DNA from 3 places in the Ruegeria sp. C8 genome. Region 3 is predicted to be linked to each of the others. Evidence: riboswitches for the same ligand, from Rfam matches in the RefSeq annotation. Region 3 holds a riboswitch; each other region holds the start of a gene.
What was found. A riboswitch is a leader RNA that binds a small molecule or an ion and turns the genes downstream of it on or off. The one in region 3 is predicted to bind cobalamin.
Positions count from the first base shown of each region.

Region 1: linked by a shared signal. The riboswitch ahead of ACR0KL_RS03335 (DUF1636 domain-containing protein) and the one ahead of ACR0KL_RS05525 (DUF1636 family protein) in region 3 are both predicted to bind cobalamin.
Region 2: linked by a shared signal. The riboswitch ahead of ACR0KL_RS13255 (aromatic ring-hydroxylating oxygenase subunit alpha) and the one ahead of ACR0KL_RS05525 (DUF1636 family protein) in region 3 are both predicted to bind cobalamin.

Region 1 covers NZ_JBQFRV010000001.1:657,631-662,502, reverse strand. Annotated here, with positions in the region: gene cobN (cobaltochelatase subunit CobN) at 1-782, opposite strand, end outside; gene cobW (cobalamin biosynthesis protein CobW) at 788-1,843, opposite strand; gene ACR0KL_RS03335 (DUF1636 domain-containing protein) at 1,840-2,220, opposite strand; cobalamin riboswitch at 2,304-2,507, opposite strand; gene ACR0KL_RS03330 (NAD(P)-dependent oxidoreductase) at 2,534-3,604, shown strand; tRNA gene ACR0KL_RS03325 (tRNA-Cys) at 3,644-3,717, opposite strand; gene ACR0KL_RS03320 (protein-L-isoaspartate O-methyltransferase family protein) at 3,939-4,592, shown strand; gene ACR0KL_RS03315 (TolC family outer membrane protein) at 4,687-4,872, shown strand, end outside.
Region 2 covers NZ_JBQFRV010000009.1:74,688-79,559, reverse strand. Annotated here, with positions in the region: gene ACR0KL_RS13260 (hybrid-cluster NAD(P)-dependent oxidoreductase) at 157-1,236, opposite strand; gene ACR0KL_RS13255 (aromatic ring-hydroxylating oxygenase subunit alpha) at 1,242-2,513, opposite strand; cobalamin riboswitch at 2,578-2,781, opposite strand; gene ACR0KL_RS13250 (GNAT family N-acetyltransferase) at 2,901-3,422, opposite strand; gene ACR0KL_RS13245 (type I glutamate--ammonia ligase) at 3,537-4,850, opposite strand; gene ACR0KL_RS13240 (MurR/RpiR family transcriptional regulator) at 4,847-4,872, opposite strand, start outside.
Region 3 covers NZ_JBQFRV010000003.1:41,170-46,041, reverse strand. Annotated here, with positions in the region: gene ACR0KL_RS05540 (FecCD family ABC transporter permease) at 1-789, opposite strand, end outside; gene ACR0KL_RS05535 (ABC transporter substrate-binding protein) at 791-1,741, opposite strand; gene ACR0KL_RS05530 (ABC transporter ATP-binding protein) at 1,754-2,530, opposite strand; gene ACR0KL_RS05525 (DUF1636 family protein) at 2,527-2,874, opposite strand; cobalamin riboswitch at 2,981-3,185, opposite strand; gene ACR0KL_RS05520 (hypothetical protein) at 3,220-3,708, opposite strand; gene ACR0KL_RS05515 (hypothetical protein) at 3,705-3,926, opposite strand; gene ACR0KL_RS05510 (D-lyxose/D-mannose family sugar isomerase) at 4,047-4,712, opposite strand; gene ACR0KL_RS05505 (carbohydrate kinase family protein) at 4,731-4,872, opposite strand, start outside.

The sequences.
Region 1 (4,872 bases), on a different contig from region 3:
GAAGGCTTCAGCGCGACGATGTTGTCACGCAACCACTCAGCCGCAGCAGGAGCCTTGAGCGAAGGGGCGAAGAGACCTACGGCCTCGAACCCGCGATCTCGCAAGCTGCGGATCACGGTGGCGACAGGGGCCGTGTCCGCCGAGGTCAGATAGGCGCGATAGAAGGTGACGACGATACGTTTTGCGTCGCCCGCAAAGGCAGTCTCAACCGGGATCACGCCGCGATCAGGACACCACGCGCCAGATTCGGGCAGGGTTTTAGCCCCCATAACAGGGCCGGCATAAAGCCCCGCCGCCAACGCCATCTGCGCCAAGGCGGCCTGTGCCGCGACTTCGCCGCCTGTGTCGCAGAGATGTGCCAGACGGCGCAGGGTCGAGACGGGCAGGGTGGAATAGTCATCCAGCCGCGGGTCCTCACGCCCGTCGGCGGGTAGGACGGCCAACGCGATGCCCTTGGCCTTCGCCAGCGACAGCACTTGCTGCAGCCCGTAAGCCCAGTAAGGCACGCCGCCAATCAGGCGGATCAGAATGCCCTTCGCACCCTCCAGCGTCTGCTCCACGTAGGTGTCGACGGACAGAGGATGTTTCAACGCCGTCAGGTTCGCCAACCGCATCGTGGGCATACGCCCATCCGGCCCGCCACCGCGATGCCAGCCCGCCGCGAAAGCGCCAAGGTCGCTGTCCGAGAAGGACAGCACCACCAAATCCGCCGGGCTCTGGCCCAGATCGGTTGGGATTTCCGTTTCTTCTAACCCGTGGCTTTCGCGGAAGACGACGTGCATGGGCCTTACTCGGCGGCCTCGGTCACACCCGCGAGGATATCGCGGATTTCCGCTTCTTTGATATCGTCATGCTCGGCGATCACCACCATGCGCGAGCGGCGTTCCTCACCGGGGCCCCATGGACGGTCGTATTGATGACGCACACGGGCACCCACGGCCTGCACCAGCAGGCGCATCGGCTTGCCTTGCACGGCGGCATAGCCTTTGACGCGCAGGATGTTCAGCTCATTGGCCAGACGTTCGATCTTGGCGACCAAATCGGCAGGATCGGACTGTTCCGGCAGATCAACGATGATGCTTTCGAAATCGTCATGCTCGTGATCGTGGTGACCGTCGTGATGCGAAGGACGAGCGTCCATGTCATCCTCGGCTGCGGCCTCAAGACCCAGAACGACGCGCACATCCACGGCGCCTTCGGCCACTTCGACAACGGGCAGCGGGCGAGGGGCCTCGGCGGCAATGATCTCTTTGGCTTTTGCCACGCCTTCGGGACCGGCCAGATCAGGCTTGGTCAGCAGGATGATATCGGCGCAGGAAATCTGATCCTCAAACACCTCGGATAAGGGCGTTTCATGGTCGATCGAGTCATCAGCCATGCGCTGAGCGTCCACCGCTTCGACATTCGGAGCAAAGCGACCAGCGGCGACGGCCTCGGCATCGGCCAGCGCGATCACGCCATCAACAGTGATTTTCGATCGGATATCGGGCCAGTCGAACGCCTTCAGCAGCGGCTTGGGCAGGGCGAGGCCCGAGGTTTCGATCAGGATGTGATCGGGGCGCGGCTCCAGCGCCATAAGGGCTTCGATGGTCGGGATGAAATCATCGGCCACAGTGCAGCAGATGCAGCCGTTCGCCAGTTCCATGATGTTTTCCGCCGGACAATCCGGGATCGCGCAGGATTTCAGGATATCGCCATCGACGCCGACATCGCCGAACTCATTAACAACCACGGCCAGACGCTTGCCTTGCGGGTTCTGCATCAGGTGCTTAACGAGAGTTGTTTTGCCCGAGCCCAAGAAGCCAGTGATCACGGTGACGGGGAGTTTTTCCAAGTTGCTCATTTCAGGGCTCCAATCGGGGGAATACGGGCTGCGCAGTTTTTGCGGAAGTGTTCAGGGCGCTCACGCCATTTGACCAAGCCGTCCTCGGTCGCGAGGTACTTGGTGGCGCCGTCCACGATCACGTCGACATGGTCGGTTTCGTTCAGATGTTCATAGACGAAGGTCCAGCGTTCCGGGCCGCCACGCAGCACGATGGAACAGCCCTCGTTGCAGTTGGATAAACACTCCACGGCTTTAAGGGTTATCCCTTCCGGCAGGTCCGCCTGTTCAAGCGCCTTGTGCAACAGGGTGCCGGGGCGTTTCGCGTCGTCTTCAACGGGCAGTCCGCGACGACAGGTGGTGCAAACCAGCAATTCGACCGGAGCGGTCTCGGTCATGTCTCTCATCCCCCCAAATCCTCATCGTGGGGGACGGGGTTTCATGCGGGTCCCTTGACCCGACACCGGAACACCCCGTCCGGTTTCATCTTCGGGCGCTGGCAGGTCTCCCGGCTTGCGGATGTCAGAGGCGTCCTCTGTCGGATGTCCCGCCTTCCCGGCTTTGCGCCAGTGGCTCGGGCACCCTCTCCGGTCACGGTCGCGGGGGCGGCTGCGTTTGGCGGAAAACCCGTTGACGCATTCCCTTTTCATCTGCTCTCACAGACACCAACAGGAGGCTCATGCGGCACCGACCCTCAGCTTGTCAAGCGCGATGCAGTCCAGACCGCTGTGGTGCGTTGAAAAGCGACCTGCCAGCGTCGCTAGGCGGCATGAATCGGGCGCTGAGGCGTGGTCGCATGGCCTTAGGGCGCAAACGGAGGCGAAATCCATGAAAGTAGGTTTTATCGGGCTTGGGAATGTGGGCGGCAAGCTGTCGGGGTCATTGCTGCGTAATGGAATCGACCTGACGGTTCATGACCTGAGTTCCGATCTGGTTGAGGCCTTCGTCGCGCAGGGGGCCAAAGCGGCTGATAGCCCGGCCCAGATGATGCGCGATTGCGATGCCGTGATCACCTGCCTGCCGTCGCCTGCGGCTTCGGACGCGGTGATGCAAGAGATGCTGCCCGAGGTTGGTCCAGGTAAGATCTGGATGGAGATGTCCACCACCGACGAGGCTGAGGTCAAGCGGTTGGGGGCTTTGGTTTTGGAGCGCGGAGGGGCCGCAGTCGATTGCCCTGTCTCGGGTGGCTGTCACCGCGCGGCGACGGGCAATATCTCGATCTTCGCTGGCTGCGACCGCGACACGTTCGAACTTATCTTGCCCTTCCTGACCACCATGGGGCGGCGCGTTCTGCACACCGGAGAGCTCGGCTCGGCCTCGGTTCTGAAGGTGCTGACCAACTATCTTGCCACGGCCAACCTGATCACCTGTGCCGAAGCGCTGGTCACCGCCAAGGCCGCCGGTATGGATTTGAACACCACCTATGAGGCCATCAAAATCTCGTCAGGGACCTCGTTCGTGCACGAAACGGAAAGCCAGGTGATCCTGAACGGTTCGCGCGATATTTCGTTTACGATGGATTTGGTGAAAAAGGATATCGGCCTCTTTCAGGACGTCGCCGACCGCGCCGGTGTTCCGCTGGAAATCAATCCGGTGATGATCAAGATCTTTGAGGATGGCATCGCCCGGTTTGGCGAGCGTGAGTTGTCGCCAAACATCATCAAACGCCTGGAGGAGGCCACGGGCTTGGACATCCGCGCACCGGGTTTTCCTACGGAAATGCAGGACGATGAGCCGGAAGAACCAGGGTACGAGGTTGTGCCTCAGGGGCGTTCCTCCTGAAAACTGATTTCCGAAGACGGTATTTAGAGGAAGGGGATGTGGAGGCGAGTACCGGAATCGAACCGGTGTACACGGATTTGCAATCCGCTGCGTCACCACTCCGCCAACTCGCCTTTTCAAGTAAAATCAAATACTTGCCGTGGTGTGGTGGGCGTTTTAGCAGCTTTCATCGGGGGCGTCCAGAGGATTGCCGTCGATTTTGGGCCGCAAATCAATATTTGTGGGCGGCCGGTCTAAACGGATCGTGAACCAGGCTTGCGGCATCTGGGCCGTTGTCGAGACAGGTCGAGTGTGGCACAAGCCATTTATCCAAGGGATTGAAAAGAGAGATCAGATGTCAGATTTCGCAGCCCGGCGCCGCACCATGGTTGATACGCAGGTACGACCCTCGGATGTGACCAAGTTTCCAATTATCGACGCGATGCTGTCCGTTCCGCGTGAAAGCTTTGTGCCAACTGCACAGCGCGAAGCGGCCTATGTCGAAGGGTTGATCGATCTGGGCAACAACCGCTGCATTCTTGAGCCGCGCACTCTAGCCAAGATGTTGGATGCGCTGAATATCTCCAATGAAGAAATGGTCCTCGATATCGCGTCGGCCTACGGGTATTCGACCGCAATCGCCGCTCGAATGGCGCAGCTGGTGGTAGGCGTCGAATCCGACGAACATCTTGCCTCTGAGGCGCAAAGCGTGCTGACGGAAGAAAACGTCGATAATGCCGTCATCCATGTAGGTCCTCTTGAAGAAGGGGCTGCCGAGCATGGCCCTTATGACGTGATTATGATACAAGGTGGTGTCGAACATGTGCCCGACGCGGTGCTGGACCAATTGAAGGATCAGGGCCGGATCGCATGTCTATTTGTGGACGGGCAACTGGGTACGGTTCGCATCGGTCGCAAGGCCGGTGGTGTGGTCAGTTGGCGGGATGCCTTCAACGCCAGTGCGCTGGTTTTGGACGGTTTTTCCCAAGAGTGTGCATTTTCGCTATAGTCCGCTGACTGTTGTTTCCACCACCTTGATTAGTTGAACATAAAGACGCAAACTGCCGGAGAGGCAGCGTAATTTCGATTTGAGAGGATTTGGTATGCGTGGAAAGACAGCGGGAAAGCTGGTCAAAGCGCTTGCAGTGACTGCGGCCATTGCCCTGAGTACTGTTCCCGGACGGGCCGTCTGGGCTGACAATCTGACAGATGCGTTCATCGGAGCGTATAACACCAGCGGTCTGCTGGAACAGAACCGAGCCCTGTTGCGGGCAGCGGATGAAGACGTA
Region 2 (4,872 bases), on a different contig from region 3:
CGAATAGAATCAACTATCCGTGATCGAACCTGTGCTATCCAAACTTCCCGAAGCGCGTATTGGGGCGATAAGTATCTGAGATCAATGCAAATACTTAAAATTCTGAAACCGCAGGCGGCCGCAGCCGTCCTGCAGTTTCAGCATGAGACTTCCCGTTCACACCTCAACTTCGACCTTGCCGATCGGGTTTGAACAGCATGCCAGAATGTAGCCTGCTGCGATGTCATCCTCGGAGATACCGCCGTTGTGAACCATGTGCACCTCACCCGAGGTCTTTTTGACCTTGCAGGTGCCGCAAACGCCAAACGTACAGCCCGAGGCAATGCTCAACCCGACGGCACGTGCGGCGGCCAGAACCGTATCTGTCTCGGCGACTTTAGCAGTGACACCCGAGGTCGCAAACACGATCTCGGCGGCGCTGTCATCGTCAGGAACGATATCATCCAGATCGGGCTGATCCGCTTCGGTCTCAACCGGAGCTCCAAAGCTTTCCTGATGATAGTTGTCCATGTCAAAGCCAAGACCCGACAGAGCGTCCCGAACAGCTTGCATGAACGGCTCCGGACCGCAGCAATAGACCTCACGGTCCAGATAGTCTGGGGCCATGAGGCCCAGCATCAGCTGGTTGAACTGACCCTGGTAGCCGGTCCAGGGGCTGTAACGATCCGCTTCCTCTACGACGAACTTCAGATCCAGACCCGGCGTCCGACTTGCCATCTGCTCCAACCGTTGGCGGAAGATGATCTCGGACGGGCGCTTGGCGCAATTGATGAAGACTACATCCAGATCGCGGCCTTCGTCCCACATGCAAGTTGTCATCGACATCATAGGCGTGATGCCCGACCCCGCCGAGACGAACAGATACTTGGCGGCGACGCTTTCAGCATTGGTGAACAGACCCGCCGGGCCAATTGCCCGCATCCGCATACCCGGCTTCAGATTGTCCAGCATCCAACGAGTACCGATGCTGTCCGGCTGCGCCTTGGCCGTGATCGTAATGGATCGCGGACGTGATGGGGATGACGAGATCGTATAGGTCCGATGCACAACGCCTCCCGGCTGCCCCGGTGCCGGAATCTCGAGCGTCAGGAACTGACCCGGATGGTAGGCAAACAAAGCCCCGGACGGGGCGCGGAACGTAAAGCTGGCGGTGTTTGGCGTCTCGGGCACGACCGAGACGCATTCCAGCCTCTCATCATCCTGCCAGATCGAGGCAACAGCGTTCAGGTCTTTCATCTCCGTCACTCCGCCGCCATCGTGTTGGGCGCAAAGTGACGCGCCAAAGCGCTGCAATACCAATCAGTGAATTGCAGAACACCGGATTCCTGGACCCCCGAATACGGCCCCGGCACATAGGCCGGACTGTTGATGCCCATCTGGTTGTCTTCCACCACGCGGCGATCTTCATCATTGGTGGCCATCCAGACCTCAGTCAGGCGCTTGACGTCATAATCGACCCCTTCGATCGCATCCTTGTTGACCAGCCACTTCGTGGTGACTTCGGTCTCGGTCGGGCTGACCGGAGTGACGCGGAAGACAATCGAGTGATCGGCCAGGAAGTGGTTCCATGTGCTGGGATAGTGGAACTTCAGCAACGTCCCCGCATCGGCAAAGGGCGCGCGGCCCAGAAAGCGGCGCAACGCAGATTTGCCGTCCAGAGTGTAGCTTTCCGCCCCTTCCTTAAGCGGCATCCGCGCCAGACGGTATTGCCCGTCATCATGCAGATAGAACTGCGACGGCATCCCTGCAGCCTCGCAACGGTCGAAGTGAGCTTGCATGAAGGCCGGGGCTTCACCCCCTTCAATACCGGTTACCGAGGGATCATCAGGGAAGGTCCGGCACAGCGAAGGGTGGTTGCCGCCGCAGTGATAGCACTCGCGGTTGTTTTCCCAAACAAGCTTCCAGTTGCCCTTTTCGATGATCGTGCTTTCAAAGGCGACCTTGGCGTTGTTCAAATCATGCGGCTCCAGATAGGGCCGTGCTTTATTGGCGAAGGTGTCGAAATCGGGGGCTACATCTGCAAGACAGATATAGACCAGCCCGGCCAGTTCCCTGCAGTGGACGGTTTTCAGCCCGTGTTGTTTGGGGTCGAAATCAGGCCCCATATCACGCGCCCACAGCAATGAGCCGTCAAGCTCATAGGTCCACTGGTGATAGGGGCAGACCAGTTTGGGCGAGTTCCCCTTGGCCGCTTTGCAGATGATCGACCCGCGATGGCGGCAGGTGTTGTGGAAGGCCCGGATCTGATTGTCCGCACCGCGCACGATGATCACGCGGTATGCGCCCACAGTGTAGGTTACATAGTCGCCTGTTTTCACCAGTTCACATGCCGGAATGGCAAATAGCCAGTCGCGGTAGTGGATGGCCTCAAGATCGGCCTGAAATACATCTGGATCTGTATAGAATGCCTGTTCAAGGGCATAGGCCGGGTTTCGACGCGCCAACAGGCTTTGAACGTTGCTCACTTCTGGCTCTCCTGCCGCGCCCCGCGGCTTAGCTTGGGCAGATGACATCAGAGGCCAGTCCGGAGCCGTGCGAGGATCACGTCCGAAACTTGTGCCCCCACCGCCACCCGCGGTTTGACATATATGCAAGGCTGGTTTCCGGACTTGAAAGGGGCTTACGCCCGGTTTCGACACCTTCCCGGGATCCTCGTCCCAGTGGTTACCTGTCGAACCTGACCTTTCTTACCGTTGCGGGGGCAGCGCCGGAATTGCACCGGCTTCCCAATTCTCTGCCGCCCGAGAATCAGACAGCAGCACCTCACACGCGCAACCTACGCGGGGATGAATTCGCGGCTGAAAGCCTTGCGACATTTCCAGAAACAAAACAGACATGCCCAGCAGAAATGGAAACCTGAAACAGGGCTACAGCTTGAGGCAAGAACAAAAAAACGGAATTCACCCGTGTTGTGATGTGTCCCACAAATGCGCGTGCATGAAGGGCGCAATCGCAAGTGTTTTACCCCCCAGCTTTTCAACCGATCCTGCAATGAGCTCAAGCACCATCCATGCCTCTGGGATCGTCAGAAGGTTCGGATATGGCGTCTCTTTGTCGGTCGGAACAAACCCGAATAAGGGGTAGAATGTCGGCACGCCCAACACAAAGACCGCGTCTGTTCCAATGGACCTCAAGTGGTTGATGCTGGTCTCCATCATCTCTCTGCCAATTCCGAGACCTTGATGTTCTGGCGAGACACCGAAGGGCGCCAGAAGATAGCATTTAACGTCCGGGTGATCCTGGAAGACAAACGGGGTGAACATGACATTGCCCGCGATCTGCCCGTCACGCCTCACACTGATAGAAATCGTTTCCGGATGCTCAAGGAGATCTTCGGCGAGTTGAGCGATTTCGTTACCTTCTGCTTCGCCAAAAGCCAGCCTATGCACATTCAAGATGGCATCGGTTTCTGAACGTTTCATTATCCATCCCTATCCTGAGCTAGACAGCCTGCGCCGCGACATACTGCGCGAGATTACCCGACCGACGCACCAGAGGTTGCATTGGGCGAGCTTCGGCAAGACCAGCCGCCCAGGTCAATATGTTTCTTCGTACAATCGGCAGCGTGCGTCTGTGTCCAGATGTGCGGTTGTCGCGATCTCAGATTGTTTGTGGGCTTGGTACACCTCGGCGAAGCCCTCGGGGAACCAGCGGGTCACGACTGAGTTGTTTACGAACCGGTCGAGCGCATCTTCCAAAGTCTGAGGCAAGCGCACCAGCCCCCTTTGGTTCAGTTCTGCGACGTCCAACAGCGAAAGATCTTCCTCGGTTGGAATTGGCGCGGGTAGCCCCTCTTCGATCCCTTGTGTCCCGGCCATGACAACCGCCGCAAGCGCCAGATAAGGCGAAGCTGCAGCATCCGCCGCACGGTATTCGACATTGAACTGCCGCGCGATCGAGGTCGGGTCTTTTGCGGTTACCGGACAAATCCGCAAGGAAGCCTCGCGATCACGGAAACCCAGATTGTTGAAAGCCGCAGACCAACGATGCGGTGTCAGGCGTTCATACGAAATCACCGAAGGCGCAGTCAGAGCCAGGATCGCATCAAGATATTTCAGAACTCCGGCGGCGAAAGCGCTCGTCAGGTCCGACATGCCGCAGGGCCCGTCTTCGTTGTAGGTAAGCGGCGTTCCCTGATCATCCACAAGGCTCATGTGGATATGGACTCCATTCCCAACGCTCGCGACATCGCGAATAGGGGTATAGGTGGCCCGCTCGCCATAGGCCTGCGCAGTCGCATAGGTTAGTTCGCGCACCATGATCGCCGCGTCCGCGGCGCGAACACCCAGCTCGGGGCCGATGACGACCTCATATTGGTTTGGGCCATATTCCTTCATGATCGAATCCGGCTTCAGACCGACCTGAGAAATCGTGTTGATCAAGGTCTCGCACAGATCACGCTGCAGGCCAAAGCCCCGGTAGCCATAAGCTTCGTTGGCCTGGCTTGGCGGATCTTTCAGCTGGAACTCATGCTCAAAGGCGGCCAGCAAATTTGCTCCTGAGACTTCGTGCAGCCGCTCCAGCGCCGCCCTCAACAAACTGCGCGTGCAGAAGTCCCAAGGGTCTCCGACCAGAGTGACGATATCGCCCATAAGAAAGTGCAGGCCGGAGTCTTCGCCGAACTCGACCTTTGCCTCGGCCGTGGCGTCCGGGATCAGAAGAAGATCGCCCAGCGCGCCAAACGGGCTTTCGGCAATTCCGTCAAAGCAGTTGATCTGAACATTCGTGGGTGTCCACCCGACCCCACGCTGCAACCGCTTGTTCAGTTGATCCGCCGGAAAGGCCTTGCCTCGCAATTTCCCGGCAAGGTCAGAGGTGGCGACAAACATCAAGGGGGTTTTTGGCATCATGGGTTGGGGTCCTGATTGTGGG
Region 3 (4,872 bases):
AAAGCCGATCACGCCCGCCACCGAAACAAAGCTAGCCGTGGCCAATGCTGCCACCAAAAACATCCGAAACCGCAGGCCTTGAACTGGAATACCGAGTGTTGAGGCCGTGAAATCCCCCGTAAGAAGAGCGTCGAGCCATCGGCTGCGATAGAGGGAATAGCCCAGGATCAGAGCCAGCCCCAGTACGACAAGGGGGAAGGTCTCCCACCGGGCCAGACCAAGGCCGCCCAGCATCCAGAAGATGACGGAATGCGCGGCGCGGCTGTCGCCTGCAAAAATCAGATAATTGGTGATGGCCGAAAACAGGAAAGATACAGCCAGGCCGGCGAGGATCAGTTTCTCTGGCGCACTGGTGCGAAGGCTCTGAACCAGGGCCAGAACAATGCCGGACGCGATCAGGCCTCCGCAAAAGGCCGCAAGCGGCAGGGTCCAGACGCCCAGAACATCGCCTGTCACAGTGATGACCAGAACGGCACCCGCAGCGGCCCCGGACGAAAGGCCAAACAGAAACGGGTCAGCCAGGTCGTTGCGCGTTGTCGTTTGCAAAACGACCCCGACAACACCCAGCCCGGCCCCAATCACCGCCGCAAACAACGCGCGGGGCAGGCGCAAGTCAAAGACAATCCGGTGCAGAGGGGACATGTCGCCCTCAGTCACGCCAGTCCCCAGCCCAATCGCGGTGAAAACCTCGGCCAAGGGGATCGGGGTGGTGCCATAGATCGTCGACAGCAGCAAAAGGGCGGTCAGAATGACCGCCCCCAGCAGGACCGCCTGGCCCGTTTTCGTCATCTCAGCTGTTACCCCGGTGCATCGCCGTTGCCATCTTCTCGATCGCTTCGATGTTTGCCGGTCCCGGTGTCAGCTCTTCGTAGCGCAGGCCGATCCAGCGCTCGTTCTTGACTGCATCGGTCTGCGACATCACCGGATGTTCCTGCAGGAACTTAAACGTATCTGCCGCGCCATTGCCCGTTTGGTAGTCCAGCAGAACAAGGAATTCGGGGTTCGAGGCGGCGACAGCCTCCCACGAGGTGCGGCCCCAGCTTGTGTCCATGTCATGGGTGACGTTGACGCCGCCTGCGGCTGAGATCATCGCGTCGGGAATGGCATATTTGCCAGCGGTAAAGGGCGCATCGGCCGGACCGTCCAGCAGGAAGACACGGGGTTTTTCCAGATCGGCGGTTTTGGCTTCGATCGCGGCCAGTTGGTCTTTCCAGCCCGAGACCAGCGCGTTCGCCTTGTCCTCGACATGCATGACCGTGCCCAGACGCAGAACGTCGTCAAACAGCAGGTCCATGCTGGCTTCGGGACGGTCTTTGTTCAGGTGAATGCAGCTTTCGGTCAGCACCATGGTCTTGATGCCAAAGGGCTCCAGCGTGTCAGGGGTGACGTCCCCGCCGGGTTTCATTCCGTAATACCAACCGGCGAAGAACATGTCGGGTTCGACCGCGACGAGGTTTTCGACCGTCGGGTATTTCGGAGCGAGTTCGGGAATGTCGCCGCGCTGCGCGTCGAAATCGGGGCTGGTCTTGTACCAGCCGGTGATCCCGGTCAGGCCAACGATGCTATCCTGAAGGCCCAGTGCAAAGGCCATGTCGGTCATGTTCATATCATGAACCACGATCCGCTCGGGCTTGCTATCGAACACCAGAGGTTCACCGCAATTGTCGACGGTGATCTCTTGCGCGGCAGCGCCGCCCGCCAGCGCGCTTAAGACCGCAGCGGACAAGAGTTTCAGTTTCATCAATCTCTCCTGTTAAGATGAAAGCTTTCGTTTTCGGATGTCCAGCGCGGGGATCACGCGTCCTTCGTGCTGGAAACACAAATAGTCAACACCAAAAGTCTCGCGCACGCGGTCCGGCGTCAGAACTTCGGAGACCGGGCCGAAGGCCGTCAGTTGCGCGTTCTTCATCAGGGCGACGTGGCTGGCGAATTCGGGGATCATGACTAGATCGTGGACGATCATCACAACCGTCACGCCCAACTCGGCGACCAGAGACAGCATGTGCCCCTTGGCATCCGGGTCCAGATGGTTGGTCGGTTCGTCCAAAAACAGCAGCGAGGGGTTCTGCGCCAAAGCCCGTGCGATATGAGCGCGCTGGCGCTCTCCGCCGGACAGTTTTGCCATCTGTTTGCCGGCCAGATGGGACAGCTCGGTGGTGTCGAGCACGCGCTGCAGGTCCGTTTGAAGAGCTTCTGCGGATTTGTCGGCCCTGATCGGGATTTGCCCAAGGGCCACATAGTCGCGCAGGTGCAGCCGCCCGTCGGGTACTTCCTGCTGGCCGACAACGGCAATCCGTCTGGCCCGCTCCAGCGAGGACAGTTTCCGCAGGCTTTGATCCTGAATACGCACATCGCCTAGCGCCAGTTTTGCGACCCCGCACAAGAGGTTGAGCAGCGTCGTTTTGCCCGCCCCGTTCGGGCCAGCGACGGCCAATATCGCGCCTTCCTCAAGCGAGAACGAGGTGTCGCGCAGCAGAACATCGCCGTTCAGGGCGTAATATTCCAGATTTTCAGCGACCAGAAAGCTCATGCCGTGCCCTCCGGTGGCAGGCAGGGCATGCGCGACAGGGTTTTGGTATAGAGCGCCAAAGGACGGGTCGAGGCGCTGGTCCAGCCATTCTCACTGTCGCGAAATTGATGGGCGAACTCAGCCAAAGCGCTCAGATCAGCAGGGGATTGAATGTCGCCGAACAGATATTGCGCCTTGCCATTGGCCTGCAGCCCGACGGTCATCGGGCGATCACACCCGGCCATACAGTCGATCAGGCGTGTCGAGAACCCTTCGGGCAGCTGGCGGTCCAACGCTTCTTTTGCCTCGTGCGCAGGGATCGGCCCATTGCAGGTGCCGCATATCAGGACGAAATGATCAGCCATGGCACGCGTCGCCGACTTGAACGAAAGCCGATTGAAGGCAAAAGCCATGAGTTGCATCAGCACGCAGATGTGCCATCGAGCCTCCTTCCGGGACACCCCGCCCCGGGTTGGTTAAACTGTGATGGCAGGTCTCCTGACTTGCGGGTCATTGCTCGGCCAACCTTCCCGACCTTTGGGGCCAGTGGTTTTGTGGCGTCGCTCTCCGCTTACAGTTGCGGGGGCAGTCACGGCATTGGCCTTTGGGCCGCACCGTATTCCCATTTTCATCCCTCAGACACAGGCCGTCGGGAACCATCCAGAGCAGCTAGTCTGCTCACGCTCCTATTGTCAAGCACAGGAATCGCGCTAGCGGACCACACGCAGGATCGGCCTGCGCGCGGGTTGGCCCGGTCCGACGCCATTTGTCGGGAACTGGCTAGCCAGGGTCAAACCGGCCTGTATCAGATGGGCGTCCGGATAGCCTCCGGTCAATTCGTTCAAGGCATCGCGCGCTGCCGGAGTTTCGTCGCGGCGCATGTGATGCAGCATCCGGAGCAGGGCGTGCTCGTCACATGTCAGTTCTTGCCGTGTTTCAGCACAAAGCGGGTCTTTGAAGGCCAGACCCAGAGGGCGGGTGTGTAGCGTGGCCTTGATAATCTTGAAGACCAGATGCGCCAGAACAAGCCCCTGATCGCGCCCCCAACGCTCGGTCGCTACCGAAAAGGCATGTTGCCAAGCCTGTGTTTCCGGCTCTGTGAAGCTGAGGATGAAGTGCCGCATGACAGGCAGCAAACCGCGTTCGAAACCGTCAAATTCGATGCGGGGCAGTGTGTGGTTGGATGCCGAGTGTTTCATGCGCGTTCCCTTTTGGGGTCGAGGGCTTTCGCGGCCAATGGGTGGACGTTTTGCGGAAGCGTATTGGGATCAACTGGCGTTTCAAGACGCGGTGATGCAGCGCGGACGGAAAAGCTGAGATCAGCCTCAATCGCCTGCCTCAGTTTTGGTTTCAATGCGCAGCCATGGCGACTGGCAACAGCGTCCATGGCCAACAGATCGGCGAGGGATTTTCGCATGTCAGGTTTTCTTTCGGTCGCAAAAATGGGACCGGGCGATGATTCCAACGGAATCTGACTGGGTCAGCCATTAACTGACTAAATTAGTCAGAAAATGCAAGCGCGAAATTCTTAATGAAGTCAGTAGTCGGCAACCAACAGGAAATCCGGCGCTGCATCTTCTTCGATTGTTGCAAAGCGGGGGATCGGGTCTTCAAATACGTTGTCCGTCCGGTCGTCATTCACGGTTGAGACTTCGCCAATCAAGCAATCCCCACCTTCCGCCCAGAAGGCATGCCAGATGCCGGGCATCAAGGTCACGCTCTGACCTGGCTTCAGGCGCAGATGCTCTCCGGGCCCTATGGTGACAGGGCAGGCATCGCTGGGAACAGTGACTGGGGTATCCCGGTCGATACCGCCATCGGGGTCCGAGGCATAGATTTCCATAACCAGATCGCCGCCGCCTCGGTTGATGATGTCCTCGGCTTTGACGATATGGCGGTGCATCGGCGACAGCTGTTTGTCGCGAGAGATCAGCAGCTTTTCGGCATAGAGCATACCGCGCCCCCGGCTCAGATCGCTGACGTTGCCGTTGCGCAGGGTGAACAGGAACAACCCAAGTTCATCGAACTTGCCTTGACCATAGTCGGTGATATCCCAACCTAGCCCATGGGCACGGATACTTTCCGCCTGAGTGTTGCGCATCTGCTCAGGTGTCCAATCTGCAAAAGGCGGCAGAACGGCACCAAATGAACTGATGAATGCCTGGGCTTCGGTCTTGATACGGTTGATTTCGGATCGTTTCATCTCGGACTCTTCGTAGGGCTATAATTCATGCGACCAGGGCGGGTTGGCCCCGGCGCGCGAGACGGTCACAGCAGCCACCTCTGCGCCCAAGGTCAAGGCGTCGCGTAGCGCATCCGGGGACAGTGCTTTCAATCCGGGCTTTGTCAACTGGCCAGCCCGT